One region of the Trichlorobacter sp. genome, then DNA from elsewhere that is predicted to be linked to it. Evidence: riboswitches for the same ligand, from Rfam matches in the RefSeq annotation. Region 1 holds a riboswitch; the other holds the start of a gene.
What was found. A riboswitch is a leader RNA that binds a small molecule or an ion and turns the genes downstream of it on or off. The one in region 1 is predicted to bind S-adenosylmethionine.

Region 1 (6,318 bases):
GATGGCCTTTTTAGTGTTTTCAAATAAACGACGGCAATTCGCGCAACCAGAACCCATAATTTTTATGACCATAGTAAGATCCTCCTTGATGTTTTAAGTCTAATTTAGTATTTAAATTCTTATGATAATGATTTATTGATGTGATGAATAATTTGTCCTAAATTAACAAAAAGCCAAATGCGTTAAATACGTATCCCATAATAATGATGCCAGATGAAACAATGCCAATAAAAGTTAAAAGCAATTTTGTTTTAACAACTTTTTTTAACATGATAATCGAAGGGAGCGATAAAGCGGTAACCGCCATCATGAAAGCAAGCACCGTTCCGAGGCCGACACCTTTGAGGACCAATGCCTCAGCAATTGGGAGTGTCCCAAAAATATCGGCATACATCGGCATGCCAAGTAAGGTTGCGATTATGACTGAGAATGGATTATTGGTCCCAAGAACTGCTTCGATAAATGTTTGCGGAACAAAACCATGAATTAAAGCCCCAATTGCCACACCAATAAAAATGTAGAGCCATACTTTATGAATAATCTGCTTTACTTGACTAAATGAGTAATTTACACGTTCTTTCGATGTCATTTTAAAATCATCAACATGATTAGTCTCAATTGCTGTTTCTTCTAAAGTTGCGGTAACAAAGGGCTCGACATAGCGCTCCATTTTGAAAACGCTAATCAGTGTTCCACCAATCACAGCAATTAATAAGCCCATCACAACATAGACTAACGCAATCTGCCAGTTAAAGATGCTGGCCAACAAAATAACGGAAGCAAGATCAACCAAGGGTGAAGATATAAGAAAAGAAAATGTGACTCCAATTGGTAGGCCAGCTTTCGTGAAACCAATAAAAATGGGAATCGATGAGCATGAGCAAAAGGGCGTTACTGTTCCGAGAAGAGCACCGATAATGTTGGCAAAAGGGCCTTTTACTTTGCTTAAAATAGCGCGGGTGCGTTCCGGGGCAAAAAAAGACTGGATGTAGGATGAGATAAAGATAAGAACTGTTAACAATATGAATATTTTAATAACATCATAAAGAAAAAAGGTTCCTGCCTTGTAGAAAAGTGTTTCGGGGTCAACATTAAAAATTGTTTTAAATAACCAGTCGATGATATTTTGTAGCCAAACCATTTTCAAAAGCTGGTCATTAAGCCAACTAAATATTATCGCAAACGCTGTCACAAGTTTTTTCTTTCTGTAGCAAAGAATTTAGATAATCGATCATTTCTTTTATCTCTTTATGATTGATTTTATGTTTTTTCCACGTTCCTTCTTTATAAGCGTTCAATATGGAACTATCAGTCATTATTTTTAGATGATAAGACAGCGTTGGCTGCGAAATGGAAAGATTATTAATAATCGTGCAACCGCACGTTTCACCTTTAGCTAATGCATCGATAATTATTAAACGATTAGGATCACCAAGAGCGTGAAATCGTTCTGCCATTTTTTTATTCATCGGCCTCCTATATATAGATGTTTATCTATATTCAATATTGATATTTTATATTTTTGCTTAATCAAAGTCAAAGTTGATTTATCACTTAAGACAATTTGTATCGATAAACCGCCTCTCGACAAAACGCCTTTTATTTGCTATAACAATCTCACCATAAAGAGAACGGATAGGGACAAGCCCTGTGACCCGTCAGCAACCTACGATACGCAAGGTGCTAAAGCTTGAATGATGGGAAACACATAGTTTATCTATGCCCATCATTTCGATGGGCTTTTTATTTCTCTTTTTGGTCCTATATTAAAAAGGAGAAATATATGGAAACAAAGAAGTATGGTAAGTTGCCTCCGCCAAAAAATGATGTTATTGCCTATAATAAGAAACGACGTGAACTATATTTAGAAGGGATTGATTATTTATTTGGTAAAAATGGTCAAGATAAAAATGTAAAGAAAGCCTATCACTTGATTAAACAATCCGCTGACATGAATTACGCATATGCAAAAAACGCAATCGGCTCGTTCTATTTGACAGGCCAAATCGTTGACCGAGATTTTGCTAAAGCCTTTAGAATTTATAATAAAATGGCGAATCGTTTAAACCCAAACGCCGCCTATAACCTTGGGAAAATATATAAAGATGGTTTACATGTTCCACAAGATTTAGAAAAAGCCAAGTACTATTATAATAAGTCAGTCGCTTATGCCGTGCGAGAATACCTGCAAGGTGAGGAATTAGGCTTACGCTTTTTAAAAGAAGCTTTTCGCTTTTCAGAAGAAAAGATTAATGAAGTGTTTGAAATTTATCATAATAATCCGATTTGTGAATTTTGCCATGGTTTAGTCCCTGTCGAAAATGATTTTGCTTATTTTCGACTAAACATTCGCTGGATAAGAAAAACATTATTTAATACCGATGATAGTATAAATTTTAGTCGTGGCGAGCCAGTATTAAAAAACGGCTATTGTTGAGCTCTTTGCGAACATTTATACGTTGATCCAATTCGACAAGCTCTCAAAGACAATATAATTTCACAAGCAGAAGTCGCGCTTTTACATGAACGTGATGATATGATGGCAGCGATTAAAATATTTATAAAGTCGGAATTAAACTAATAAAGACGGTTTGTATATAAAAAGAGAAATCAAAATAAGAGCATAGATAAATAATTACACGAAGCACCTAAATGAATTATTAAATTGAATAAATTCATAGTAGTAGGCATTTTCAAACTAAATAGTATTTTCATCTAACAAGTTGTTTATGGTCGCTATTCCCAGTTTGAATATAGAATAACGGTATTTTTTTACTAGCCGCCACCGCGAAGCATTAAACATAAAGGCATCGAGGTCAGCGCTCTTTAGTGATGATAAAATTGACATTAGGCATTAAAAAACGCGATTAAACCTGCTATTAAATGCTACTAGTAATTGATAAAATAAAGTAGGATTTTAAGCAGTAATCAAGTTTTAGTCTTGGACACTTATTAATGAATTATTCGTAATGAAAAATGATATTCGTCGTTATATCCATAAAAAGAGGACACAAATTATGCTTTATGAACAAACGTTAATGCGGCTAAACGCAATTGACAATATCAAAACCGCAGACATTGATTTAATTGCCAAAGAATACTATCAAAGTAAAATTGATGTTGCAGAATTATATCCGTATCTTTCCAAAAATAGTGCTATTCATCGCATTTATTTCTATGTTTCGCTCAAGTCGATTAAAAAATATGAAGATCAAATTTCTTTTATCGAAGACCATTTTTCTGATTTACATGATTGGTGGCATGTCGACTTTTTATTGCAATTGCTGACAAAAGCTCCATCTTTTTCTTATGTTTATGAAAAAGCCAAACAATATATTCAATCTGAACTTACGTTTGTTAGAAGGTGGGGCTATGTGATTTTTCTTAGTGGTTGGCAAAAAGATCGACATTATACCCTAAAAATTTTAGCCTTATTGCATAATGATCAAGAACATTACGTGCAAATGGCGGAAGCTTGGTTACTAGCGGATTTGGCCATTTATAATCCGGAAGTAGTGATCGATTTTATTAAGTCACAATCATTACACTACAAGATCATTGGTAAAGGAATTCAAAAAATGTGTGATTCTTTCCGCATCAATGATGAATTTAAAATACGGGTTAAAGCCTTACGCAGTTTATATAAATAGAAAAAAACAGTATTAACGATTACGAAAAATCCAATTGATGGATAGCCACATTTATTTGTTTTTCACGTTTCTTTTTCGCTGACCAATTGAAAATATGGTGATTTTTTATATGCGCATTTTTATTAAGTAACAACGCTTTAAATTGTTTCATTGCTTGATTTCCACCCATCCACTTAAAGGGGAAGTGTTGAGTTAAAAAACAAATTACGGGTTTTTTAGATAAATCATCGATTTGGTTTAAATAAGCTTTCATGAGTGGAGAAAGCATAAAGCCACGGACGGGAGCGCCAAAAATATAAGCATCCGCTATTGGCAACTTTGGACAATTGATAAATTCAATTTTTTGCTCATCAACTTCACGATCATTCCGTGCTTGAATACGTGCTAATGACACTTGGTGACCAGCAGCAATTAATTTTGTCTGCATCTTTATTGCGACTGCAAGAGTATGTCCAGTCTCAGAATGAATAATGATGGCGATTTGCATAACGTGGCCTCCAGTAAAATACCAATATTAGGCTATCATAATCCATAGAGAAATTTAATAGAAATCATCATCAATTGCCAAGTTTTTAAATCACGAATTTGATGATCAATCAAGTTGTCTTTTGGATATATACTTTGCGGTTTTCTTGTATGCAGACTCTAGAAGGACTAAACTAAAAGTGGCTTCTTTCTATAGAAGTCAGAACAATTAATTTATGAAAATTACGGTTTTAATGGAAAATACGACAAGTAACCCGGCCTTATATTTTGAACACGGCTTAGCGCTATATATCGAAACGGCTAAACACAAAATTCTTTTTGATGCGGGGGCTTCTAAATATTTTGCCCATAATGCGCGCACACTTGGGATTGATTTATCCCAAGTTGATACTTTTGTTCTTTCCCATGGTCATAATGATCATGGCGGTGGCCTTCCCCACTTTTTAACAATAAATAAACACGCAAAAATCTATGTGCAACAACAAGCCTTAGATCAACATTTTTCCAAAAGGAATGATACATATGTGTATATTGGGGTTAGTTTGCCAGAGCCAAGTCGGGTAATTTTCGTCAATAAAGATTTAGTGATTGATGAAGAATTGCACATATTTAGCCAAGTGCCCGAGAAAAGATTTTATCCTCACAGTAATCGTAACTTATTTATATATCGCGCAGGAACGTACCCACAAGATGATTTTGCCCATGAACAAAATCTTTTAATTACCGAAAAAGAAAGACATTATCTAGTCGCGGGCTGTGCTCATAAAGGAATGTTAAATATCATCAATGCGGCCTGTCAATTCAGTAAGGGCCAAATTGATGTAGCTATTGGTGGACTGCATCTTTATAGTCACTCGAGTGGGATAAGCGAAGCCGAAAATATCATTCAAGATATTGGGTATGCCTTATTAAAGACAAAAGTTCGCCTTTTAACTTGCCACTGTACTGGTGAAAAAGCATTCACAATCTTGAAGCCGATTATGCAAGACAAAATTACCTATCTACGGACAGGGCTGTGTTTCGAATTATAATCAGCATTTAACTGCGCAAAATCAGGTTTTTATACATTTCTTTGCTGAAAAGAAATAATTTCTTTGTTGATAATTTGTCCTTGTTCGATATCAATCGCTTTTTCAAGAACGGAATTACCGCGATATGTATTATTTTCTAAAACAAATAATAAGTGTGGGAAAAGCACCTTACTAATTTCAAAAGAAGCGGCTTCAAAAAAGAAACTGGGACTATGATCAACACCATAATACGTCACATGACCAACATGAAATTGTGGTTGCGTAAAAGATGTCGGCTGAGCAAATTCGAATCCCATCCCCGCATCACAACTTACATCAATAATTAATAATGGCTTTTGCAAGGATAGAGCTTGTGTGGTTGACATAAACATTTTAGGTTTTAACGGATTTTGTAAAATACAATTAACGATGATATCGTATTCTGCTAATTCAGTAAAAGCGTTTTTCCCTTCCATCAAAACGTGACTGTTGTTCACTTGATATTTTTTAAACTCAAGTTGAGGATTATTAACTGCAATTTGTGCTTTTGAGCGTCTTGAATAAACACTTACTTTTTCTGCACCGAGGCCAAGTAATGCTGTAATCGCCCCTTTGCCAGTTGACCCATAACCGATAACGGCGATTTTTTTATGATTCCCATAGGCGCCGGCAGTGATACCCGCTAAGGTTAATGCATGGATAACCGACGCATAACCAGCAATTTCATTATTGCGTGCAAATATATGTTTACCTTTAACATCCTGATCCCAAGCATACATATGTTCCCAAGCAATTAGTGTTAACTTTTTTTCAATCGCCACATCGACAATCGCCGGCGTTTGAACAGCATGTGGCCAACCCCAGACAATTTGATTTGTTTGAAAATAATGATAATCATCTTTTACGGGTTTTGGTAACACAACAAGATTAACAAGTTTAAAAATTTCTTGACGTTTAGCAGTTCTAACATAATTTTGATTAAGATTTTCAATTCCAGGATAACCTTCTTCAAAAATAATTTTCTTCAATAAATTAGGCGTGAGCTTAATTAGGTGTTTCCAATGTAAAGGATAGCGTTTTTCATTTTGCTTTTGTGATGAATACAATAAACCGATTTTCATAATTAACCTCCAAAGATTATCTATATTATTAAAGTAAATTACTATTTTTAT
Region 2 (24,870 bases), on a different contig from region 1:
AGCTTTCCGGTACGACCAGTTCCAACTGGTAGCTGGTTTCGTCATCGATCGTCATCAGCGGCTGGCCCGGAAAGACGGTTACCCCCAGGTCGACCTGCTTGCTGGTGATGATGCCGCTAATCGGTGCAGTGATCCGCGCATAATCGGCCATGGCCCCGGCGGCCCGTGCGTTTTCACGTGCCTGACGCAGCCGGGCCTCGGCACGGGCAACGCGCTGATGTGCCAGGGCACACTCGGTCTGACGGGTTTCGAATTCCTGGCGGGTCAGGGCCTGTTCGTCATAGAGCACCTGGAAGCGGCTCAAGGTGGCGTCGGCCAGTGTGCGTTGTGCCAGGGCCTCGTCCAGCCCGCGCTGCGCCTCTTCGATACCGGCATTGGCTGCGCCGGCCTGGGCCAGCTGTTCCTGTGCCTCCAGCCGGGCCAGCAGTTGGCCCTTGCGCACTCGATCTCCTTCACGCACCTGCAGCAGGCTGACCGTGCCGGGGATGCGTGCCGCAACCAGGGCGCTGGTGCGGGCCCTGACAATTCCGGACAGTTCGACCGTCTGCGCCAACTCACTGCTGGTGACGGTAACCACCGGCACATCCTTCAGTACCTGCTGGCTTGCCGGCGGTTGATCATGCGTGTTGGAACATGCGCCGAGGGCGATCAACAATGCCCCAAGGGCGGGCAGGCGGAGTAGTAGCGGCAGTCGGGTCATTGCTGAATCTCCTTCAGAAAGCTGCCGGCAGCGTAATAGACGCGACCGGTGGCCAGTGTCAGGGCGGTGTCGTTCTCCACCAGGGCGGCGCGCGCCTGATTAAGTGCAGACTGGGCATCGAGCAGTTCCAGCATGGTGGCCAAAGCGTTATCGAACCGCTTTGAAAGCAGCCGGGTGGCCTCCTCAGCCGCTGACACCGCGTTACGGGCAACCGCCAGCCGTTGTTCCGCTTCCCTGTGCCGCAACCAGGCCTCATGTACCTGATAGCTGACCTCTTTGCGGGTTTGGGCAAGTTGCTCAACTGCTGCTGACCGCACAGCCTGTGTCTGGCTGCTTGCATGCCAGGTGCGGAACCCGTCAAACAGGTTCCAGCGTGCTGCAATGCCGGCCACCCAGGAGTTGTGCTCTTGTCCGAATGGCCGCGTGTGGTCGTTCATCTGCCAGGAGCCAAAGGCTCCGACAGTGGGCAGGAATCCGGCACGGCTCTGCAGCAGGGCGGCATCGGCCTGGTCTTTGCCCAGCTCGCTGGCAAACAGGTCCTGGCGCTGCTGCTGGGCCAGCTGCAGCAACTGATCAGGCTGCTGGCCGGGATGGCGCAGGCTGACCTCGCCGCCGGCATCAACCTGTGAACCACTTTGGCCACCCACGGCCAGCGACAGTTGCATCCGGGCCAGAGTCAGGTTGTTGGCTGCGCTGATCGCCTGTTGCTCTGCTGCTGCCAGATGGGTTGCGGCCCGTAATTCGTCCGATTTTAGCCCCAGCCCGGCCGCTACTCTGACCGTGGCCTGACGCCGGCTCTCGCGAGCCTCTTCAACCGCTTTTTCTGTGGCCTGCAGCAGTGCCCTGGCCTGCTGTACCGCCAGGTAGTGCTGGAAGATGCTGAAGGCAATCTGTTCGCGGGTCTGTTCAGTGATCGCCTCCTGACGTTCGGCAGCGTAACGCGCACCACGCCGGGCAGCCCAGGCTTCGGGCATGAACAGGGGCTGTTCGACAGTGACTGCTGATTTGAAATCATTGACCGGCGACGGGTCGTTGAGGCTGGAGATGGCGAAGTCCTGATTTGTAAAACGTCCCTGATTCAGTTTCATCATGAAGGTGGTGACCGGCATGTTGGAACGGGTCCAGCTTTCTTCCACGGTCACGCTGGGCAGGTAGTGCAGTGACGCGGCTGTGGCGCCGGAGCGGGCCGCTTCGGCCTGGAACCGTGCGGCGCGGCCCTGGTGGTTGCGTTCCAGTCCTTGCGCGATCGCTTCCTGCAGGGTCAGTTGCATCAGATCACTTCCCGCTGCCCTGACTCCGGGCAGAAGGCTTGCGATGATTATGAAGGTTATTCCGAATATTCGCATGCGCCATCCTTGAACGTTAATATATATCTTTTCATATATATAAAAAAATATAAAAGTCAAGCCGGCAACAAAAAAAGCACCGGACCCGGGGGAGGTCCCGGCAACCGGTGCTTTTGTCAGACAGGGAACAGCTGCCTATTGTACGATCAGGAATTCGGCGCGGCGGTTTTTGGACCAGGCGGCCTCATCGTTACCCTGCACAGCAGGCTTCTCTTCGCCGTAGCTGACGGTGGAGAGCCGGTCGGCGCTGACGCCCAGGTTGATCAGATATTTTTCAGCGGATTTGGCACGGCGGTCGCCCAGGGCCATGTTGTATTCGTCGGAACCGCGCTCGTCAGCGTGGCCTTCGATCTTGACCTTCACGTCGCCGATCTGCTTGAGCAGCGCCTCAGCGTTTTGGGACAGTACGTCGCGTGCATCCTGACGCAGGTCGGACTTGTCAAAGTCAAAGTAGACGGTTGCCAGAGCTACGCCCACGGATGCCTTAGCGGCAGCTTGTTCCTGAACAGGCTCAGCAACTGTGGCTACCGGTGCTGCAGCCTGCGCAGCGGGAGCTGCAGCCGGAGCAGCCGGTTCAGCCTGCTGAACGGTCTGCTGCTGGACCATCGGCTCATCCTTGGTGACAACTTCTTCTTTGGCACAGCCAGCAGCCAGCAGGGCGGTCAGGCTCATAACAACCATCAAACCTCTAAATTCCTTACGCATTGACGCCTCCTTGGTGATTCCGTAATCAACAGCTTGTGATGCGTTACGCATGTCACAATGTGCTTCAGTATACTCAACAGAGCGTCTTTTGCAACCGCAACTCGTAAAAAACTTAATGGCGTGGGGCCCAGACGGGGTGAATGTTGTTGCCGCTGCTCCGGCTGACCTTGGTCTGGCCGCTGCCGTCGGCCCGCATGACGTAGATCGCCTCGTTGCCGCCTCGTTTTGAGCTGAAGGCGATCAGCCGGCCGTCCGGCGACCAGCGTGGCCGCTCGTTGCTGCCCTCACTGGTCAGTTGCGTATCACCGCTGCCGTCTGTGTTGATCACAAAGATCTGAAAGCCGCCAGACTGGTGGGTGTAGGCGATCTTGTCGCCCTTGGGCGACCAGGCCGGATTGAAGTTATTGCCGCCGTTGGTGGTCACCCGCTGCACATTACCGCCATTGGCATCCATGATGAAGATATGGGGTCTGCCGAGACGGTCGGAGACAAAGGCGATCTTGGAGCCATCCGGCGACCAGGAGGGCGACAGGTTGGCGGCGTGGGAGACGGTCAGTCGTTCGGGGGAAGAACCGTCACGATTGATCAGGTAGAGCTCGGTGTTGCCGTCCTTGGACAGCCCCAGGGCGATCCTGGTGCCGTCCGGCGACCAGGCGCCGGTAATATTAACCCCTCGCCGCGTGGAGAGCGGCACGTCCACCGTGCTGGACAGGGCCCGCTTGTAGAGATCGGGGTTGCCGCGTTTGTAGGAGGTAAAGATGATCTCGCGGCCATCAGGGGAGACATCGGGGCTGATGGTGATGGCGCCGCTTCTGGTGATCTGCTGCAGATTATGGCCATCCCAGTCCATGGCAAAGATCTCTTTGTTGCCAGACTGGGTGGAGACAAACAGGATGCGTGAGCTAAAGGGACCACGCTCGCCGGCCAGGGTGGCCAGCAGCTCGTCGATGAAATGGTGGCTGAAGCGTCGCAGGTCCTTACGGCTGCCCAGGTAGCGCTTGACCAGCAACGGTTTTTTGTTCAGCACGTCAAACAGACGGAACTCAACCGTCAGCTCGTCGCCCCGCAATTCGTATTCGCCTCGGATCAACAGGTCGTAGCCGGCAGTAAGCCAGGGGATGAAATCTATGACGCTCAGCCCCAAGCCTTGCGGCAGGGGGGCGGCATCACGCCGTTCGGCGGTGAAAAGCCCCGACATGGTCAGATCGAACACCTGGGCCTCGGCCATCTCGTTGGCCAACTCGGGTCTGACGGTGTCACCCAGCGGCTGGGCTGGTACGATAGCCAGCCTGAGCAGCCGGTTGCCCGGTGCCGTTACCTCGATATAGGTTGCGCTGCCGGCGGTGCCGGTCAGGCTGCAGAGCAGCGCCAGACCGCACAGCAGGCGGATGATCCGTTTCATTGCTGCGTGACTCCTTGGGGTTTGAAGACAAAGGTGCCTTCATAGGTGCTGCGCCCTGGCGGTGGTACGATCCGTTGCTCTGCAAGGCTGATGGCCCGCTGCACGGCGCTCTCGAACAGCTTGTCGCCATTGCTGCGCTCGAACCTGGTCCGTAGGATGCGGCCATCACCATCGACGGTCAGGCGCACCACTGCAAAGGGAGCCGAGCTCTGGTAGCTGATGGTCTTGCGGAAGGCGTCTTTCAGCCGTGAGTGCAGGTAGGCGGTGTAATCGCTACCGGCCTGGCTGCCTGCGGCCCCCGGCATGCCGACCTTGCCGCCGCCGATCTTCCTGCGCAGCGATTCCAGCGCAGCTGCCTGGCGCTGTTCTGCAGCCTTGGCGGCCAGTTTGGCCATCCGCTCCTGAAACCCGTGGTCTTCACTGGGGGCGGCCTTGCCGCCGGCGTTTGAGGGGAACGGTGTGGCTGGTGGTGTCTGGGGGCCGGCCTGGGGGGCTGCTGCAACCTCGTCTTCGCTGGCTGGCGAGGCTTCCGGTAACGGGCTGCCGGCCTGGGGGGCTGCCACCGGCAGGTTGACGACATCCACATAATAGGTGGTTTGCAGCTGGCCCAGATCGGGTTGCAACTGTTGCAGCCAGACCATACAAACAAAGGCCGCCACGTGGACCGTGGCGGAGAGGAGCAGCGTGACACCCAGCCAGGTGTCTGATCGTCGTTGCAGGGCGTGCATGGTTATTTCTGGGCCGGCTCCGTCACCATGCCCAGACGTTCAATGCCGGCGCCCTTGATATCGGCCATGGCCCGCACCACCTCGCCATAGGGTACGCCGGCGTCGGCCTTGAGGAAGACCTCTTTCTTAGTGCGGGTGGCGAACAGCTCGCTCAACCGTTGCCGCAGGTCACCGGCCGGCACCTCGTCCTTGTTGATGAAGGTGCGCCCGTTGAGGTCAACCGCTACAATAACCGTATCTTCCTGGGCACTCATCCCCTTGGTGTCGGCCTTGGGCAGGTTGACCTGCACCCCCTGTTGCATCATCGGTGCGGTGACCATGAAGATCACCAGCAGCACCAGCATCACGTCCACCAGGGGAGTGACGTTGATCTCGGCAACCATGCCCCGTTCGTCGTTTCCTCGTCCCATAGCCATCGAGCTGCTCCTACTTGCCGGTGATGTTGCGCTGGACAATGTTCAGGAACTCGGTGGAAAAACTGTCCATCTCTTTGACCAGCACCCGGATCTTGTGCTGGAAGTGGTTGTAGGCCATGACGGCCGGAATGGCGGCGATCAGGCCGATGGCAGTGGCCCGCAACGCCTCGGAAATGCCGGGCGCCACCACGGCCAGCGAGGCCGAGCCGGTGCGGCCGATCCCCTCAAAGGCCACCATGATCCCCCAGACCGTGCCGAACAGGCCGATAAACGGCGAAGCCGAACCGGTGGTGGCCAGGAAGGTGGTGTATTTTTCCAGGCGGTTGATCTCCTGGTTGGTGGCACGACGCAGGGCCCGGGTGACGTTGTCGATGTCGCCCAGATCGGTGCTGACGCCGGTCTGCTCCTGCTTGGCATCGCCATCCATCACCTGCTTCAGCTCGCTGTAGCCTTCATTGAACAGCATCACCAGCGGTGAGCTGGAGAAGCGGTCGGCCTGGGCGGCGATGGTGTCAAAGCGCTTGGTCTTCCAGAAGAAGTCCATGAAGCGGACCGATTCGCTGTTGGCCTTGTGGATCTGGAACAGCTTGTAGAAGATGATCGCCCAGGATACCACCGAGAAAAAGATCAGGATCACAAAGACCGCCAACACGACCGGTCCGGTACCGGCCAGACTCAACATATCTGTCACAACAAACCTCCAGATGCTCTACATTAGACGTGCACTTAAAGAGTAGTCGCCCCAGATCGAGGCGTCAAGAAATTCAGGGATTAGTCTAATAAACTTCAGGTCTTCGGTCGTTGAAGCAGGGGATCTGGGCCCGCCAGGTATCCATCGTCTCCCAGGAGAGCGGGGCCACGATCTCCCCCGGCAATTCACCGCCATCGGCCAGCACCTCGCCCTTGGGGTCTATGATCATGCTCATGCCGAAGAAGTCCAGTTTGCCGATCAGGCCGCAGGCGTTGCAGGAAACCACGTAGAGCTGATTCTCGATGGCCCGTGCCCGCAACAGGGTGCGCCAGTGTTCCTGGCGCGGCTTGGGCCATTGGGCCGGCACGCAGATCACCCGGGCCCCTTCCAGGGCCAGCCGGCGCGACAGCTCGGGGAAGCGCAGGTCGTAGCAGATGATCACGCCGATCTTGCCCAACGAGGTTTCGGCCAGACACCAGCCGTCGCCCCCCTTGAAGGCCTTGTCCTCCCCCAGCAGTGAGAACAGGTGCAGCTTGCGGTAGCTGGTAACCAGGCGACCGTTGTCGATGACATGGGCGGTGTTGTAGACCCGGCCGTCACCGGCCGGTTCCGGCTGACTGCCGACGATCACCAGCTGGTGGCGGGCCGATAGCTGCTGCAGCTCGGCTACCACCGCATCGGTCTGTTGGGCCAGCTCGCTCAGGTTCCGGTAAGCGAAGCCGGTGGACCACATCTCCGGCAGTAGCGCCAGTTGGGCCCCTTGAGCGGCGACTCGAGCCAGCGCCTCGCGGACATAGGCCAGGTTGGCGGCGATATCCCCCTGCTGGACGGTGAACTGAATGGCTGCGGCTGTGATGTCCATCATGAACTCCTACTTGTTGATCGGCGAGTTCAGGTACACGTTGATATTCTCGAGGAAGATCTCGCGGGGCTTGCTGGTGCCGTCGCCGGGGGCCACCATCCCCTCCCGCTCCATCATCTCGATGATCCTGGCGGCCCGGTTGTAGCCGATCCGCAGGCGGCGTTGCACCATCGAGATGCTGGCCTGCCTGGTTTCGGCCACCAGACGCAGTGCATCCTCCCAGCGTTCATCCAGCTCTTCATCGCCGAAGTCGGTCTTGTCGTCGCTGTCCTTCATCTCCAGAATCGACTTTTCGTAGACCGGTTTGCCCTGTTTCTTGAGGAAGTCCACCACCCGTTGCACCTCGGCATCGGAGACAAAGGCGCCGTGAATCCGTTGCAGGCGTCCCGTACCGGGGGGCAGGTAGAGCATGTCGCCCATGCCCAGCAGGCTTTCGGCGCCGTTGCAGTCCAGGATGGTGCGTGAATCGACCTTGGAGGAGACCTGGAACGAGATGCGCGACGGCATATTGGCCTTGATCAGGCCGGTGATCACATCCACCGACGGCCGCTGGGTGGCCAGGATCAGGTGGATGCCGGCAGCGCGGGCCTTCTGGGCCAGACGGGCGATATGCTCCTCCACCTCGCGGCCGGCCACCATCATCAGATCGGCCAGCTCATCCACGATCACCACGATGTACGGCAGGTGGCTGTGTTCCAGCGGTTCCTTGTCATCCAGCACAAACGGCAGCGGTTCGTCGAGCGGCGCAGCGTCCTCGCCTTCCAATACCTCTTCCAGTTCCTCGATGATTTCTGCATCAGAGGCGGCAAGGGCGTCCTGTTCTTCCTCTTCGGTGGCCAGCTTGCGGTTGTAGGATTCGATGTTGCGCACGCCCTTGTCGGCCAGCAGCCGGTAGCGGCGTTCCATCTCCACCACGGCCCATTTCAGTGCCAGCGAGGCCTTCTTCGGCTCGGTCACCACCGGCAGCAGCAGGTGGGGGATCCCCTCGTACATGGAAAATTCCAGCATCTTGGGGTCCACCATGATGAAACGCACGTCCCGCGGAGTGGCAGTGAACAGGAGCGACAGGATCATGGTGTTGACCGAGACCGACTTGCCGGAGCCGGTGGAGCCGGCCACCAGCAGGTGGGGCGCCTTGGCCAGGTCGGCCATCGAGGGCAGTCCGGCGATATCCTTGCCCAGGGCCAGCGGCAGCTTCATCCGGCTCTGTAGAAACTCCTCGCAGGTAAAGATCTCCCGCAGGTAGACCGTCTCCCGGTCACGGTTGGGCACCTCGATCCCCACCACCCCTTTGCCGGGGATCGGCGCCACGATCCGGATCGAGAGCGCCTGCAGGGCCATGGTCAGATCGTCGGCCAGGCCGGCGATCTTGCTGATCTTGATGCCGGGGGCCGGGGCGAATTCGTACATGGTGATCACCGGGCCGGGCGCGATCTCCACCACCTCGCCGTCGATGCCGAAGTCCAGCAGCTTCTTCTCCAGCAGCCGGGCGTTGACTGCCAGTGCCTCTTTGTCAACCCGGCGATCGCTGGCTGGCGGCGGGTCAAGCAGTGACAGGGGCGGGGTGTGGAAGCCTTCCTGCTGGGTGATAAAGTCGAAGGTCTCCTGGATCGGTTTGTCTTTGGCAGCCTCCTTCTTCTTCTCCTTCTTGAAGAAGTTGGGCTTGGGTGGCGGTGGCGGCGGGGCCTGGGGTTTGATGACCGGGCCGCTGGACGGTGCCGGCTTGCCGGCTGCCAGGGCCTTGTCCCGTTGCTGCTCATCCTTGCGGTGGGCCTGCCGTTCCCGCCAGGCGGCCCACTTCTGGCGCATGGTTTCCAGCCACCAGCCGGCAAACAGTACAAACGAGAAACGGCACAGTATCATGATCGAGGCCGCCAGCAGCGGCAGCAGCACCAGCAGGGCGCCGGTGGTGCCGACCACTGCCCGCAGAAAGCGGACCGTCAGGGCGCCGATGGCGCCGCCGGTGGGGACCTGTTGGCCGAACAGCACGGTGGATTCGAGATTGAAGGCGAACAAGGCCGACAGGGAGAAGAGCAGACCGCTGAAGGCGGCCAGCTTGTAGCCACGCAGCCGCAGTTCCTTGAAACGCAGCAGGTTGGAGGCCAGGAACAGCAGCGCCCCCGGCACCAGATAGGCTGCCAGGCCGAACAGCATGAAGAACAGGTCGGCCACCTGGGAACCCAGCCGCCCCCCCAGGTTGCGCACCCCGCCTTCGCTGGACCAGCTGTTCAGCGACTGGTCGGCGGCGCTGAAGGTCAGGAAGGCCAGCAGGATGAAGATACCCAGGGCGGCAAGCCCCATCCCCTGCAGCTCTTTTTTCAGTTTTTCCTTGCGGGCGTCGTCCACGGGCCGGTTCACACGAGTTGGTAGTCGATGGAAAAGGCCGGCGGGGTCATGATGGCCTTCTTTACCGAACAGAGACCGGCGGCTTTGACGATGGCGCCGCGGTATTTTTCCGGAAAATCGGTTGGCAGCTTGATGGTCAGATTGACCGCTGCCAGGCGGCGCTTGCCCTGCTCGTCGGTCTCAAAGACCGCCTCTTGGGTAAGTGCCACCCCCTCGGTGGGGATGTGCCGCGCCCGGCAGAACTCCATAACATACACCCCGGCGCAGGTGCCGATGGCCCCCAGAAAGCAGGCATAGGGAGACGGCGCCGCGCCTTCGCCGCCGTCCTCGACGCTCTGGTCAGTTGCCAGGCTCAGGCCGTCGGGGTAGTGGGCGCTCACCCGCTTGTTGCCGTCAAGGGTGATCTCGATGGTCATGGATTGGGCTCCTTGGCTGGATCCTGCTTGGGTTGCTCGGCCGCTTGGCTGGCTTTCGGCTCGCGGTTAATGCTGAGCAGTTCACTCATCGACTCAAACTGGTCCATGTAGAGTTCAACCTCGCTGGTCTCCTGCAGCAGGAAATCCTGCCGCCGTTTCTCAAGGGCACGCTTGATCCCCTCCAGCGCCTTGAATTTGGTCTGCACCTTGGAGCTCAGGTTAGCCCGGGCTTCATCAAAATTGGGATACTGCAGGTTGATGAGCGGGTCATAGGACAGGCTGCGGGTCCGGAAGTTAGGGTATTCCCAGAGGATGTTCCCCTTGCGGTCCAGAATCTGGGCGGTCATGATCAGGTAGTTGTAGTCGGCTTCAAGGGATTCCATCAGGTTGGCCGAGACCATCCGTTCCGGGCGGGTGATGCCGCTGATCACTACTACCATCAGGGCGTCCAGGCTGCTTTTGTGGATCAGCTCGATTATGCCGTCGGTCTTCCAGAAATATTTATTGTACTGGATCGAGGCATCATCACGCCGTTCACGGCGGAAGAGTTGCTCCTTGAACAGGGCTTGCGGATCGGTATCCAGCATGGTCACGGTGTAGAAGCTGTTGGTATTCTTGATCAGCCGCGTCAGCGAGCGTTCATAGAGCCGGCTCTGCCTGGTCAGCAGCTCGATCAGTTCCTCCCGTTGCGGGTGGCGGATGTCGGACTCGCTGTCCACGATGATCGGCACGATGCCAAGCACCTTGACCTGTTCGGCAAAACTGTCTTGCGGGACATTAAAATAGTTGTGGGCGCAGCCGCTGAAAAGCGGCAGCAGGGCCAGGCCCAGCAGCAGTACCAGCCGTTTCATGTCGCCTCCTCGCGTAGGATTGATGCAGACTCTGCAACTGGTTATCTATACCAGATGCCCACCACTATTTCCAGACCGTTCTGCCGGCCTCAGCACCGGATATTTGATTGACAAGCATGCTCGGCTTACCGTACTGTTCCGCTTAACAATCTGCTTATCGAGAGTGGTGGAGGGATAAGGCCCGACGAAGCCACAGCAACCGGTCCCCGCAGGGACGCCAGGTGCTAAATCCTGCCGCAAGGCGAAGATGAGCGAGGTTTTCGGCGTACACCACCCAAAGCCCCTGCTCATCATGAACAGGGGCTTTTTGCATGTCGGTCGGCATCATTCAGGAACAGAGCATCACCTTTGACGCAGGCATCAGGCTGGAGAGCGGGCGGATACTTGCGCCGGTGACCCTGGTCTATGAGACCTACGGCACCCTGAATGCCGATCGTTCCAACGCCATCCTGGTGGAGCATGCCTGGACCGGCGATGCCCATCTGGCCGGCAAGCGGCGGGAAGAGGACACCAGGCCCGGCTGGTGGGATGCCATTGTCGGTCCCGGTCGGCTGCTGGACACCGAGCGCTACTTCGTGATCTGCTCCAACGTGATCGGCTCCTGCTACGGTTCCACCGGTCCCACCTCGATCAACCCCAAGACCGGCAAACGCTACAACCTGACCTTTCCGGTGATCACCGTGCGCGATATGGTGCGGGCTCAGGAGCTGTTGCTCAACCATCTCGGCATTGAGCGGCTGCTGACCGTGATGGGGGGCAGCATGGGTGGCATGCAGGCCCTGGAATGGGCCACCCAGTACCCGCAGCGGATCGCCTCAGCCATTGTGCTGGCCACCACTCCCCGGCCGTCACCCCAGGCCATATCGCTGAACGCCGTGGCCCGCTGGGCCATCTTCAACGATCCCACCTGGAAGAAGGGGGAGTATAAGCACAACCCCAAGGATGGCCTGGCCCTGGCGCGGGGCATCGGCCACATCACCTTCCTGTCCGACGAGTCGATGTGGCAGAAGTTCGGCCGACGTTACTCGGCCAAGGACGGTCTGTTCGACTTCTTCGGTCAGTTCGAGGTGGAACGCTACCTGAACTACAACGGCTACAACTTTGTGGACCGTTTCGACGCCAACTCCTTCCTGTATCTGGCCAAGGCGCTGGACCTGTACGACGTGGCCTGGGGCTACGAATCGATGGCTGAGGCCTTCGGTCAGGTGAGTGCGCCGATCCAGTTCTTCGCCTTTACCTCCGACTGGCTCTACCCACCCTACCAGACCGAAGAGATGGCCACCTGTCTGCGTGCACAGGGTAAGACGGCCGAGTACCACCTGATCCCCTCGGCCTACGGCCACGATGCCTTCCTGCTGGAACACGAGACCTTTGCCCCGCTGGTACGCACATTCCTGGACCGGGCCGCCAGGGGCTAGCGGATGGCCTGCCCGCAGGGGGTTGATTCCAAACTGTGGCGCAGTCTGCGCCACTCGGTTGGCCGGGCCATCGCCGACTTCGGCCTGATCAGGGAGGGCGACCGGATCTGTGTCGGCCTGTCCGGGGGCAAGGATTCACAGGCCCTGCTGCTGCTGTTGCGCGAGTTGCAGCAGCGGGCGCCGATCCGTTATGAGCTGCTGCCGGTCACGGTGGATGCCGGTTTTGCTGGTTTTGATTGCGAGGCGATCCAGCGTTTTGTGGAGCCGCTGGGCTTGGCGCTGCAGGTTGAACGGACCGACCATGCTGCGGTGATTAACGCCAAACTGCGGCCCGGCTCCTCATACTGTTCCTTTTGTGCCCGTCTTAAGCGGGGCGCACTGTACGGGGCGGCCCGACGGTTGGGCTGCAACCTGCTGGCCTTGGGCCATCACCGTGACGACTTCATTGAGACCCTGCTGATGAACCAGTTTTTCATCGGCACCCTCAAGGCGATGGCGCCCAGGACGGTCTGTGACGACGGCGATATCACCGTGATCCGGCCACTGGTCTATCTGGCCGAAGGTGAGATCATCGAGCTGGTCCGGCAGGCCGGCATCAGCTCAGTCTCCTGCTCCTGCCCGGTGGCCGGCGATCCCGATCAGCAGCGGCAGCGGATGAAGCGGCTGCTTAACGAGCTGGAGCGGGATATCCCCCAGGTCAAAAACAGTCTGCTGGCAGCCTTGGGCAATGTGCAGCCGCGGCACCTGCTGGATACAACCGTCCCAAAGACGGTTAACGCAAAGTATGAAAGCAAGGCGCAATGACGCAGAGAAATGCACGACTGGTAGCGTTGTTTGCTAACAGGAAACCTTCTTTGCGCCTCTGCGCCTTTGCGTTAAAATGGTTTTGATTGGAAAGGACTTTATGTGATGCGTATCGGACATGGCTATGACGTCCACCGGCTGGTGGATGACCGCAAGCTGATCATGGGCGGGGTGGAAATCCCGTGGGACAAGGGGTTGCTGGGGCACTCCGATGCCGACGTGTTGCTGCATGCGGTTGCGGATGCTCTACTGGGGGCGCTGGCCATGGGGGATATCGGCAAGCACTTCCCCGATACCGACCCGGCCTTCAAGGGGGCTGACTCGATGAAGCTCTTACAGCACGTCGTGGGGTTGGTGCGGGGGCGCGGCTACCGGGTCGGCAACCTGGATGCCACCATCATTGCGCAACGGCCCAAGATGGCGCCGCACATCCCGGCCATGCGGGAGAACATCGCCCGGGCCTGCGGGGTGGAGGTTGACCGGATCAACGTCAAGGCCACCACTGAGGAGGGTCTGGGCTTCACCGGTACCGGTGAAGGGATCTCGGCCCATGCCGTGGTGCTGATGGAAAGGATCACATCGTAATGACTGATTTCAAAGGTATGGCCAATAAAATCTGGAGCGTGGCCGACCTGCTGCGCGGTGACTATAAACAGTCTGATTACGGCAAGGTCATTCTGCCGATGACCGTGCTCCGCCGTCTGGATTGCATCCTTGCTCCCACTAAGCAGGCTGTGCTGGATTACCTGCCAAAGGTTGAAAAACTCTCCGACAGCGCCAAAGACCTTACCTTGAACAAGGTGGCCAGGCTTAATTTCCATAACCGCAGCAAGTATGATTTTGCCAGAATCAAGGCGGAACCGGCCAATGTTGCAGCCAACCTGCGTAACTTCATCAACGGCTTTTCTGCCGGTGCCCGCGAGATTGTGGAGTATTTCAGTTTTGATGACCATATCTCCCGTATGGATGATCCACACACCAACCTTCTGTTCAAGGTGGTGGATGAGTTTGCCAAGATAGACCTGACGCACATCACCACCATGCAGATGGGCTATGTCTTTGAAGAGCTGATCCGCAAGTTTGCTGAAATATCCAATGAAACCGCCGGAGAGCATTTTACCCCCCGCGAAGTTATCAAGCTGATGGTTAATGTTCTTTTCAAGAGCGATAACGAGATTCTAACCAAAGAGGGAATCGTCAAAACCCTCTATGACCCGGCCTGCGGCACCGGCGGCATGCTTTCGGTTGCTGAGGATTATCTGAAAAACCTGAACCCCAAGGCCAAGCTTGAGGTGTTTGGTCAGGAGATCAATCCCGAATCTTACGCCATCTGCAAATCAGACATGCTGATCAAGGGGCAGAATCCGGCCAACGTGAAGATGGGCAACACCTTTACCGTTGACGGCCTGGAGGGGGAGCATTTTGATTACCTGCTCTCCAATCCCCCCTTTGGCGTAGACTGGAAAAAGGCAGAAAAGATCATCAAGGCCGAGGCAGAAAAAAAGGGCTTTGCCGGACGGTTCGGCGCAGGTCTGCCCCGCATCAACGACGGCTCGCTGCTCTTTCTGCAACATATGATTTCAAAGATGAAGCCGGACGGCAGCCGCATCGGCATTGTCTTTAACGGTTCGCCCCTCTTTACCGGTCAGGCAGGGGGCGGCGAGAGCGAAATCCGTAAATGGATAATTGAAAATGACTGGCTGGAGGCGATCATCGCCCTGCCGGATCAGCTTTTCTACAACACCGGTATATCAACCTACATCTGGATTCTCACCAACCATAAAGAGCAGGAACGCAAGGGGAAGATTCAGCTTATCAACGCCACCGGCAGTAAAGATGATGAAAACCCGGCCATCACCGAAAACCGCTTCTGGCAGAAGATGCCCCGCAGCCTGGGCAACAAGCGTAAAGAGATACCGGAAAACGGCAACAGCCGGGGCATTGGCTATATCACCAACATCTATGGCAATTTTGAAGAAAATGAGTTTTGCAAGATTTACCCCAATGACTTCTTTGGTTACTGGCGGGTGACGGTTGAGCGACCGGAGCGGGACGCTGCCGGAAAGATTGTGAAAGGCCGTAACGGTGAGCCAAAGGCCGACTCAAACCTGCGTGATTTTGAGAAAATTCCTTTTCTGCGGAAAGATGAGAACGGCAAACTGGTTAAGCAGACCATCGCCGAATATTTTAAGCGGGAAGTTAAGCCACACGTGCCCGATGCCTGGATTGATGAGAGCAAGACCAAAGTAGGGTATGAGATCAATTTCACCAATTATTTTCATGAATTTAAAAAACTACGCTCACTTGATGAAATCAAGAAAGATATCCTGAAACTGGAGAATGAAAGATTGAAGCTAGAAAACAAAGGTTCTGGTCTTTGTAAGAAGTACGAAAAATACAAAGATTCAAAAGTAGAATGGATTGGAGAGATTCCAGAAGGGTGGAAAATCAAAAAAATAAAGTATCTAGCTCAGGATGAAGATACCCTCTTCCTTGATGGTGACTGGATTGAAAGTAAAGATATTGTTTTTGATGACTCTCAAATTAGGTATATCACTACAGGTAATGTTGGTGAAGGAAAGTACAAGGAACAGGGGCAAACATACATTACCGAGGAGACATTTGAGAAGCTTAATTGCACTGAAGTCTTCCCAGGTGATTTAGTCATTTCGCGCTTAAATCCACCTATCGGTAGATGTTGTATCATCCCTGATCTCGGCAAACGAATCGTAACATCGGTAGACAATGTTGTCCTTAGACCGAATACAGAATATCAAAAATCATTTCTCAAATATGCAATGTCAAATCCTCGATATTTTGAGTACACATCTCTGATTGCGCGAGGTGCTACTATGCAAAGAATTAGTCGTGGTTTATTGGGTGACATCGAATTGCCGGTCACAACTGATTATACTGAGCAAACACTTATAACTTCTTTTCTTGATAAGAAAACAGCTGATATTGACCAGCTTATCGAATTAAAGGAAAAGTTAATAACTCTTTACAAAGAATATCGTTCCACATTGATTTCGGATGTAGTGACTGGAAAAATTAATGTAAGTGATGAGGTTATAGGATGACACTCTGTACTGCATGGGTACGGCAAGAAAATGACAAACAAGAACTGATTGTGGCGACAGACAGTTGCTTGTCTGGGGGAGAACGGTGGCACACAGGAGTAAAACTGTTTGAACTTCCAAGAAAAGACTGCCTTATCTGTTTCGCTGGCGACACAGAAAGAACCTATCCTTTAATACTGAACCTCATCTCTTCGATTAAATTTGACGCCCACCTATCCAGTGCCAGCACCGATATTAAAGAGGTTTTGGAGTATATAACCAATTTATTTACAGAGTTATGCAACTCAATTTCTAATTATGGCACTCGCGAATTCAAGGATGTTTTAGGCAGCTTCAACTTTCTGTTTGGAGGCTGGAGCTGGAAGGACAGCAAATTTTATATTTGGAGACTTGATTATTTGCATGATGCAAAAGGTTTTGTTCCAACTCAGGATCATGACAATCTGATTTTTTCGTTTATCGGGGATAACCTCTATGAAGCACAGGAACTTTTGCAAAAGGAGTTGGTAGACAACAGAAAAGTATTGGCTGGACGTTTAGATATGGAGCCATTAAATGTCTTGATCAGGATGATTAGAGAAAAGGAATACGATTCAATAGATGGTGCCATTCAGTTAGCTAAAATTTATCCGCCTGGGTCAGTTGAGTTTTTTGGTGTTATGTGGCCTTCAATAAGTGGAAAAAAGACTTTTCTGGGTAAGGATGTGACATTTGATAACAACCCTGACGTTAAATTTATTGATCCTGACACAGGAAGCATATTAGGTCATGGCCTTCCTGAAACCCTTGATGCTATTGATGAGAATATATTTGGAACCAATGCGCAAATTGTAAAGGAGCTTTACCCCGACGGGCATCTAAAGCCAAATGCAACAGCAAGACAAAAGATGGTATTAAAGCAGATATTAGCTGAAGTCGCATACTCTAACTTCGTCAATGGTTTAGTCAGGCCGGATGAGGAGGAGGATGTATGAAGTCCCCGGATCTGCTTAATAAGCTTGAAGAACTCAGAAACATGAAATCTGAGAACGAGATTGTCGAATTTAAGGAAGCCAAAAATGATTACCATTTCGACAAGATAGGAAAATATTTTAGTGCGCTCTCTAACGAGGCAGCTCTTAAATCGCTTGCTAATGCCTGGCTTGTATTTGGCGTCCATGACAAAACCCACAACATTGTTGGCAGCAGCTACCGTGTAGATACCCGCTCTCTTGAATCCCTGAAAAAAGAGATTGCCGACAAGACAACCAACCGCATTACCTTTATTGATATTCACGAACTTACCCTGCCGGAGGGCCGGGTGCTCATGTTTCAGATTCCAGCTGCCCCCAAAGGTATCCCTGTCGCCTGGGAGGGCCATTATTACGGGCGTGATGGAGAGTCCCTTTCCCCCCTTAATCTGGAAGAAATAGAGCGCATCCGCAGCCAAGGCACAGAGAAAGACTGGAGTGCTGTTATCAGTGATGAGGCTACATTGGATGATCTATCAGCAGATGCTATTCAGAAAGCCCGGTCAGCGTTTAAAACCAAAAATCCTAAATTGATTGATGAAATTGACGGCTGGGATGACCTGACCTTTTTGAACAAGGCGAAGGTATGCATTAAAGGCAAGATAACCCGCGCCGCCATCATTCTGTTGGGCAAGGAAGAATCAGAACATTTTATAAGCCCTGCAACTTGCAAGATTACCTGGGTATTAAAGGATCGAGATAATATTGAGAAGGACTACCAGCATTTCAGTTGTCCTCATATTCTTAACACTGAGGCAGTATATGGCAAAATCAGAAATCTGAAGTATCGCTATCTTACTGACGGCACACTTTTCCCTGATGAGGTGGATCAGTATGAACCGTACATCATCAGAGAAGCATTAAACAATTGCATTGCCCACCAGGACTATCAGATCGGCGGCAAGGTTACCGTTGTTGAGCGAGAGGATGGCTTCCTAACGTTCAGCAATTCCGGTACTTTCATCCCCAAAAGCATCAATGAAGTCCTTTTCTCTGATGCCCCGTCACTACACTACCGCAACAAGTTTCTGGCCGATGCAATGGTGAATCTCAACATGATTGATACTATTGGAAGCGGTATCAAGAGAATGTTCATGCTACAGCGCAAGAAGTATTTTCCTCTGCCAGAATACGATCTTAAACCGAATGAAGTGAAAGTTACCATCTTCGGTAAAGTGCTTGATATGAGTTACGCCCGTAAGGTTGCCACACTTCCTGACTTACGCCTGGAAGAGATTATTCTCCTCGACAAGGTGGCTAAACAGCACCCGTTAGCTGCTGCTGAAATCAAGCTACTGAAATCAAAAGGGTTGATTGAGGGTAGAAAACCGAACTTCCACATTTCCGCAACAGTGGCAAAGGTAACAGGTGATAGAAGTGCCTACATCAGACAGCGTGGTATTGATGACGATTATTGCAGGAAAGTCATTATCGATTATTTGAACGAATTTGATGAAGGTAAGAAAGTAGATTTTGAAAGGGTGCTTTTAGACAAACTTCCAGACGTTTTAGACGAAGAGCAAAAGAAAAACAAAATAAAGAATATTCTGCAACAACTTAAAAACAATGGAATTATTCACCCTGACGGTAAAGTGTGGAAAATGTCTAAACCGGCCTAGATAGATTTTTTTAGACATTTTTAGACATTTCTGGACTAGCGCCTAAAACGTGTTTAAGCAACGCAACCAACTGTTATATATGTATTTTTAAGTTTGGTAGTGGCATATATGCCCCGACCAAAACAAGAAGGAAGTATCAGAGATGACCAACCTCCATACCGAAAAGATCTTTGAAACAGCCATTATTGAATGCCTGGTAGAACAGGGCGGATACAGTCAGGGGGATGCTGACGACTACAGCGTTGAGTTGGGCATGTTCAAGGCAGATGTCATCAGCTTTATTCAGGCCACCCAGCCAGATAAATGGGCAAAACTGGAAGCGGTGCATGGTGCTGATTGCCCCAACAGGATTATTCAAAGGCTGTACAAAGAGCTTGATCTACGTGGTTGCCTTGACGTGCTGCGTAATGGCTTTGTTGATTACGGCATCAGGTTTCAGATGGCCTTTTTCAAGCCGGAATCCGGTCTGAACCCTGATACCCTGGCACTGTATGAAAAAAACAGTCTGAAGGTTGTCCGCCAACTCTACTACAGCGCAAAAAACAAAAACTCTGTTGATCTGGTGCTTGCCCTGAACGGTCTGCCGGTTGCCACGCTGGAGCTAAAGAACCACTTTACCGGCCAGACCGCAGCCAATGCCAGGCGGCAATATGCCCAGGATCGTGATAACCGTGAGCTTTTGTTTGCCTTCAAAAAACGGACTCTTGTCCATTTTGCTGTTGATCCTGATGAAGTGTATATGACCACCAGACTTAACGGCAGCAAGACCTACTGGCTGCCGTTTAACAAGGGTTGCAATAACGGGAAAGGGAACCCGGCGAATCCTGCCGGTTACAAGACATCCTACCTGTGGGAAGCTGTGCTGACCAAAGATAGCTGGCTTGAGATCATCCACCGCTTTGTCCACCTGCAAACAGAAGAGTACGAGTTTGACGGCGTTATGAAGAAAAGCGAGAAGATGATCTTTCCCCGCTATCATCAGCTTGATGCTGTCCGTAAACTGACTGCCGACGCCAGAGAGAGCGGTGCGGGTAAAAATTATCTGATCCAGCATTCAGCCGGTTCCGGCAAGAGTAATTCCATTGCCTGGCTGGCCTACCGGCTTTCCAGCCTGCACAATGCACAAGACCAGAGAATCTTTGACAGCGTGATTGTGGTAACAGACCGTAAGGTGCTTGATAACCAGCTTCAGAATACCATCTACCAGTTTGAGCACAAAACCGGCGTGGTGCAGAAGGTGGATAAAGACAGCTCCCAGCTTGCCACGGCCATCAGCTACGGCACTCATATCATCATTACCACCCTGCAGAAGTTCCCGTTTGTGATTGATAAGATTGGCGATCTGCCAGACCGCAGATACGCCGTTATCATTGACGAAGCCCATAGCTCCCAGGGGGGCGAGGCCAGCAAGAAGCTGAAAGAGGTGCTCTCTTCAAAATCCCTTGAGACTGCTGTTGATGATGATGCCGCTGAGTATGATGATGAAGATGAAATCAATGCAGAGGTTGAGAAATCATGTGCAGCACGGGGGCGGCAGAATAACATCTCGTTCTTTGCCTTTACCGCCACCCCCAAGTACAAGACCCTGGCTGTGTTTGGCTGCCTGAATGCAGAGGGTAAACCACAGCCGTTTCACCTGTATTCCATGCGTCAGGCCATTGAAGAGGGGTTCATTCTTGATGTGCTGGAAAACTACACGACATACGAATTGTACTTCAAGCTGACCAAGGCGATTGAGGATGATCCGCTACTCAACAAAAAGAAGGCAGCGCAGGCCATTGGCAAGTATGTATCACTGCACCCCCATAATCTTGCCCAGAAGACAGAAATCATCATTGAGCATTTCCGGCAGATCGTTGCAAAAAAGATAGGCGGCAGAGCCAAGGCGATGCTGGTCACCGGCTCACGGCTCCACGCCAAAAGGTACTTTGACGAGTTCAGACGCTACCTGAAGGCCAAGGAATATACCGACATCAAGGTGCTGGTGGCATTTTCCGGCAAGGTGGTTGACAACGACTTCCCGGAAGGTGTCTCTGAGCCTGCCTTGACCGGCTTTGGTGAACGAGAGCTGCCGGAGGTGTTTGATACTGATGAGTACAAGATCCTGATTGTTGCAGACAAGTACCAGACCGGATTTGACCAGCCGCTGCTGCATACCATGTATGTTGACAAGAAACTTTCCGGCGTAAAGGCAGTGCAGACGCTATCCCGCCTGAATCGCACCTGTCCGGGCAAGGATGATACCTTTGTGCTGGACTTTGTGAATGACCGGGAAACGATCCTTGCGTCATTCCAGCCATACTATGAAATAACCACCGTGGTGTCAGAGCCTGACCCGAACCACCTGTATGATCTGAAAGCAAAGCTGGATGAAAAACAGATTTACTGGCAGTCGGAGATTGAGGCGTTCTCCAGGGTTTATTTCAGGGATAGTCGCAGGCTGACGGTAAAAGACCAAGCTGCGTTATACGCACATATTGACCCGGCTGTTGATCGGTTCAAGGCCATTGAAAAAGAGGATGAAAAGGACGAGTTCAAGAAGAGTCTGCGTACCTGGACAAACCTCTATTCCTTCCTTGCCCAGATCATGCCGTTTACCGAGCCTGATTTTGAGAAGTTCTACGCCTTTGCAAAACTGCTGCAAACCAAGTTACCGAGGAAGGATTTGTCTGAAACCTTGCAGCTTGATGATGAAGTAGCCCTTGAATATTACCGTCTCCAGAAGATTGCAGACGGTAGCATTGAGCTGCAAAAGGATGAAGCCGGTGAGCTTGATGGTCTGACGGAAGCTGGTATCAAGCGGGCACAGGAAGAGAAGGCAGCGCTTTCCGAGATTATTGACCTCTTGAATGAACAGTTCGGCACTGAGTTTGAACAGGCCGACAAGCTGTTCTTTGACCAGATTGAGGCAGAACTTGTGGCAGATGAAACCCTGAAGACGCAGGCGCAGGCTAACAAGATTGATACCTTCAAGTATGCCTTTGAAGACCAGTTTCTGGGCAAGCTGATTGAACGGATGGATCAGAATCAGGAGATCTTTGAAAAGATTGTGGAGGACAAAGCCTTTGGTGGCCTTGTCCGGGAATGGATGATGAAAAAGGTGTATGCACGGCTGCAGGAACCTACATCTCCATGATGACCGGCAGAATCATCGGCCTACGCTCCACCGTCTTCTTGAAGAATCGCCGCAGTGCCTGACGCAACGCCTGGCGGACCTCGTCCGGCTCGCGCCGCATCTCGGCATTCAGTTCCTGCAGCGCCTCCTGAGCGGTCAGGCGGGCCTGCTCCAGATAATCCTGGCTCTCATCCTCGTAGACCACACCCCGGCTGACAATCTCCGGCCCGTAGATCAGGTCGCCGCTGGCCAGCCTGATGCCGACGATTGCCACCACCATGCCGTCCTCGGACAGTATGCGGCGGTCCTTGAGCACAATCTCACCCACATCCCCCACCCCCTTGCCGTCCACAAACACCCGGCCGGTCTCGATGGTTTCCTCGATGCAGGCGGTGTCGTTATAGAAGCAGACGACCTCGCCGTTGATCGCCAGCAGGCAGCGTTCCTCGGGGATGCCTACTTTGGCAGCCAGCCGGCGATGCAGCACCAGGTGGCGGTATTCGCCATGGATCGGCAGAAAGAAGCGAGGCTTGACGATGTTCATCAAGAGCTTCAATTCTTCCTGGCTGGCGTGTCCCGAGACATGCACCTCGGAGACCTTCTCGTGGTGTACCTCAGCCCCGCGGCGGTAGAGGTGGTTGATCAGCTCCGAGATGGTCCGTTCGTTGCCCGGAATCACCCGTGAGGAGAGGATTACCGTGTCGCCTTGTTCCAGTTTGATCTGCTTGTGGTCATCCATGGCGATCCGCACTAGGGCAGACATCGGCTCACCCTGGCTGCCGGTGGTGATCATGCAGACCTCGTTGCGGGGCATATCCGGCAGACACTTCAGGTCCATCAGCAGGTCGTCCGGTATGTTCAGATAGCCCAGTTCACGGGCGATCCGCACGTTGGCGATCATTGAACGCCCGTTCAGCAGCACCTTGCGGCCGGTGGCCGCCGCCACATCGGCCACCTGCTGCACCCGCTGGATGTTGCTTGAAAAAGCGGCCACAATGATCCGGCCCGCGCATTTGGGAAAGATGTCGGCCAGCGCCTCGCCCACGTAGCTTTCCGAGATGGTGTAGCCTTCACGCTCCACGTTGGTGGAGTCGGATAAGAGCGCCAGTACCCCTTGATCGCCGTAGCGGGCGAAGCTGGCCAGGTCGGTCAACTCGCCATCCACCGGGGTCTGGTCCAGCTTGAAATCGCCGGTATGGATCACGACCCCCTCCGGGGTACGAATCGCCAGGGCGCAGCCGTCCACCACCGAGTGGGAGACGCGGATGAATTCGGCGCTGAAGCAGCCCAGCGTGACCGTATCCCGCGGCTTGACCGGTCGCAGGTCAGCCCCGATCTTGTACTCTTTCAGTTTTTCGGCAACAAACCCCAAGGTCAGGGCCGTGCCGTAGACCGGCACCGGCAGTTCCTGCAGCACAAAGGGCAGCGCCCCGATATGGTCCTCGTGGCCGTGGGTCAGCAGGATGCCCCGCACGGATTCTGCCCGTTCGCGCAACCAGCTGATGTCAGGGATAACATAATCGACCCCCGGCATCTCGGCGTCGGGAAACATCAGGCCGCTATCCACCAGCAGGATGTCGTCGCCGCACTGATAGGCCATCATATTCATGCCGATCTCGCCCAGGCCACCCAGGGCAACGATGCGCAACGGCGAATGTGATGGTGCAGCTTGGTTGTCAGTCATGGTCGGTTTCCTTTGCGTAGCGGGGCCAATAGGGCAATTTTTGTGTCGCAGCGGCCGATCCAGTCTTCACCTGGCTGTATCAGCCAACGGGTGGCGTAGAAGGCGCTGCGCAGTGAACGGTAGGCGGCCAACGCCTGCTCAACATCGCGGCGCTGTTCGGCTGCCTCTCCCAGGGCCCAGATCCGCTGGGCGGAGCGTTCAACGGTGGCGGAAAAGGGCAGGTACATCCGGATGGCCGACTCGTAGCCGGTCAGGGCCACCATGACGTCACCGCGCTGTTCACCGGCATGCCCCTCCCGAAACTGGGCCTGCTGACGTTGCCAGACGTTGGCCCACAGCAGGCAACTGGTCAGTAGTATGATCAGCAGCGTGGTTACCACCGAGCGACGCATGGCTTACTCCCTGAAAAAATCGGGCAGCACCGTCAACAGTGCCCCCAGCATCAACAGGCCGACCCCAACCAGCACCAGCAGGGCGGCCAGACTGTTCCAGGGGGTCTTCAGGCGATGGCTGGCTGGCAGGCCCCAGGCGATTATCACCAGTCCCACCCCTGACAATAACAGGTAGTGCGGGGCAGTGATCACTGGCTGGCCAACCCGCGCGCAATGCTGGACTGCACCTCAGTCAGCAGGTGTTCCTCTACTGCGCTGCGCTTGATCCCTTCCGGCACGGCGATTGGCGGCTGGATTGCGATGTCGATGGTGCCGCCGTACAGCCGCAACGCGCCGCCGGGGTTGATCTGGAAACTGCCGTTGATGGTCACCGGTACCACCGGCACCCCGGCCCTGGCTGCCAGCAGAAAACCACCACGCTTAAACGGCAGCAGCCTGCCGTCGCGGGTGCGGGTCCCTTCGGGAAAGATGATCACGCTCTTGCCACCCCTGATCTGGCCGGCTGCCGCTTCCATGCTCTTCAGCGCCTGACGGCCATCGCCGCGGTCAAGCGGGATGTAACCGCCGTGGCGCATGGAGTGGCCGAAGATCGGGATATCGAACAGCTCTTTTTTGGCGATCCAGGACAGGGGGCGCGGAAAAAATCCCTGCAGCGCCAGGATATCAAAATTGCTGGCATGGTTGCTCATCACGACGATCGGGCCGTTCGGCAGCAGCTCGGCGCCGCTGACCTGCACCCGTACCCCGGCCAGCCAGATCCCCAGCCGACCCCAGAAACGGGCATGGGCAGCGTAGCTGCGGCCGCTATGATCAAACAGGCTGCAGATGATGGCGCTCAGGGCGATCGGGAAGGTGAGCGGAAAGAAGACCGCCATGAACAGGAAGGCGCGCAGGGTAGCGAACAAAATAAAGCACTCCTCGTGAAATTCCTGATGAGTTTTAACGGTTTTTGTCGGCCGGGTCAAGTCGTCCGGCAAACCGGTTGCAGGGTTGGTGGTGGTGATGCTATAAGAGGAACCCGCTGAAAGCACAGAGCGCACGCCAAGGAGGATACAATGGCCAGTCTGAATAAAGTGATGTTGATCGGCAACTTGGGCAAGGATCCGGAGGTCCGTTACACCGGTTCGGGCCAGGCGGTGGCCTCGTTTTCCCTGGCCACCAGCGAACGGTTCAAGAACAAGCAGAGCGGCGAGTGGGAAGAGAAGACCGAGTGGCATCGGGTGACCCTGTGGGGCAAGCAGGCCGAGGTGGCCGGCGAGTACCTGGCCAAGGGCAAGACCGTCTT

Region 2: another riboswitch for S-adenosylmethionine. It lies ahead of metX (homoserine O-acetyltransferase MetX); the one in region 1 lies ahead of RBQ93_RS11925 (tetratricopeptide repeat protein).

The regions. Positions count from the first base shown of each region.
Region 1 is NZ_JAVEPN010000024.1:9,502-15,819, reverse strand. Features, by position in the region: gene RBQ93_RS11940 (thioredoxin family protein) at 1-72, opposite strand, end outside; gene RBQ93_RS11935 (permease) at 158-1,192, opposite strand; gene RBQ93_RS11930 (metalloregulator ArsR/SmtB family transcription factor) at 1,167-1,469, opposite strand; SAM riboswitch class I at 1,618-1,704, shown strand; gene RBQ93_RS11925 (tetratricopeptide repeat protein) at 1,784-2,437, shown strand; gene RBQ93_RS11920 (DNA alkylation repair protein) at 2,970-3,650, shown strand; gene RBQ93_RS11915 (hypothetical protein) at 3,670-4,137, opposite strand; gene RBQ93_RS11910 (MBL fold metallo-hydrolase) at 4,352-5,167, shown strand; gene RBQ93_RS11905 (hypothetical protein) at 5,197-6,267, opposite strand.
Region 2 is NZ_JAVEPN010000004.1:67,686-92,555, forward strand. Features, by position in the region: gene RBQ93_RS03585 (efflux RND transporter periplasmic adaptor subunit) at 1-700, opposite strand, end outside; gene RBQ93_RS03590 (TolC family protein) at 697-1,971, opposite strand; gene pal (peptidoglycan-associated lipoprotein Pal) at 2,182-2,751, opposite strand; gene tolB (Tol-Pal system beta propeller repeat protein TolB) at 2,864-4,153, opposite strand; gene RBQ93_RS03605 (TonB C-terminal domain-containing protein) at 4,150-4,881, opposite strand; gene tolR (protein TolR) at 4,884-5,297, opposite strand; gene tolQ (protein TolQ) at 5,308-5,979, opposite strand; gene RBQ93_RS03620 (carbon-nitrogen family hydrolase) at 6,074-6,853, opposite strand; gene RBQ93_RS03625 (DNA translocase FtsK) at 6,860-9,208, opposite strand; gene RBQ93_RS03630 (OsmC family protein) at 9,205-9,612, opposite strand; gene RBQ93_RS03635 (hypothetical protein) at 9,609-10,463, opposite strand; SAM riboswitch class I at 10,615-10,717, shown strand; gene metX (homoserine O-acetyltransferase MetX) at 10,775-11,881, shown strand; gene ttcA (tRNA 2-thiocytidine(32) synthetase TtcA) at 11,885-12,685, shown strand; gene ispF (2-C-methyl-D-erythritol 2,4-cyclodiphosphate synthase) at 12,791-13,270, shown strand; partial or broken gene RBQ93_RS03655 (type I restriction-modification system subunit M) at 13,270-15,045, shown strand; gene RBQ93_RS03660 (hypothetical protein) at 15,762-16,739, shown strand; gene RBQ93_RS03665 (RNA-binding domain-containing protein) at 16,736-18,394, shown strand; gene RBQ93_RS03670 (type I restriction endonuclease subunit R) at 18,537-21,530, shown strand; gene RBQ93_RS03675 (ribonuclease J) at 21,517-23,193, opposite strand; gene RBQ93_RS03680 (hypothetical protein) at 23,190-23,585, opposite strand; gene RBQ93_RS03685 (hypothetical protein) at 23,589-23,732, opposite strand; gene RBQ93_RS03690 (lysophospholipid acyltransferase family protein) at 23,774-24,490, opposite strand; gene RBQ93_RS03695 (single-stranded DNA-binding protein) at 24,641-24,870, shown strand, end outside.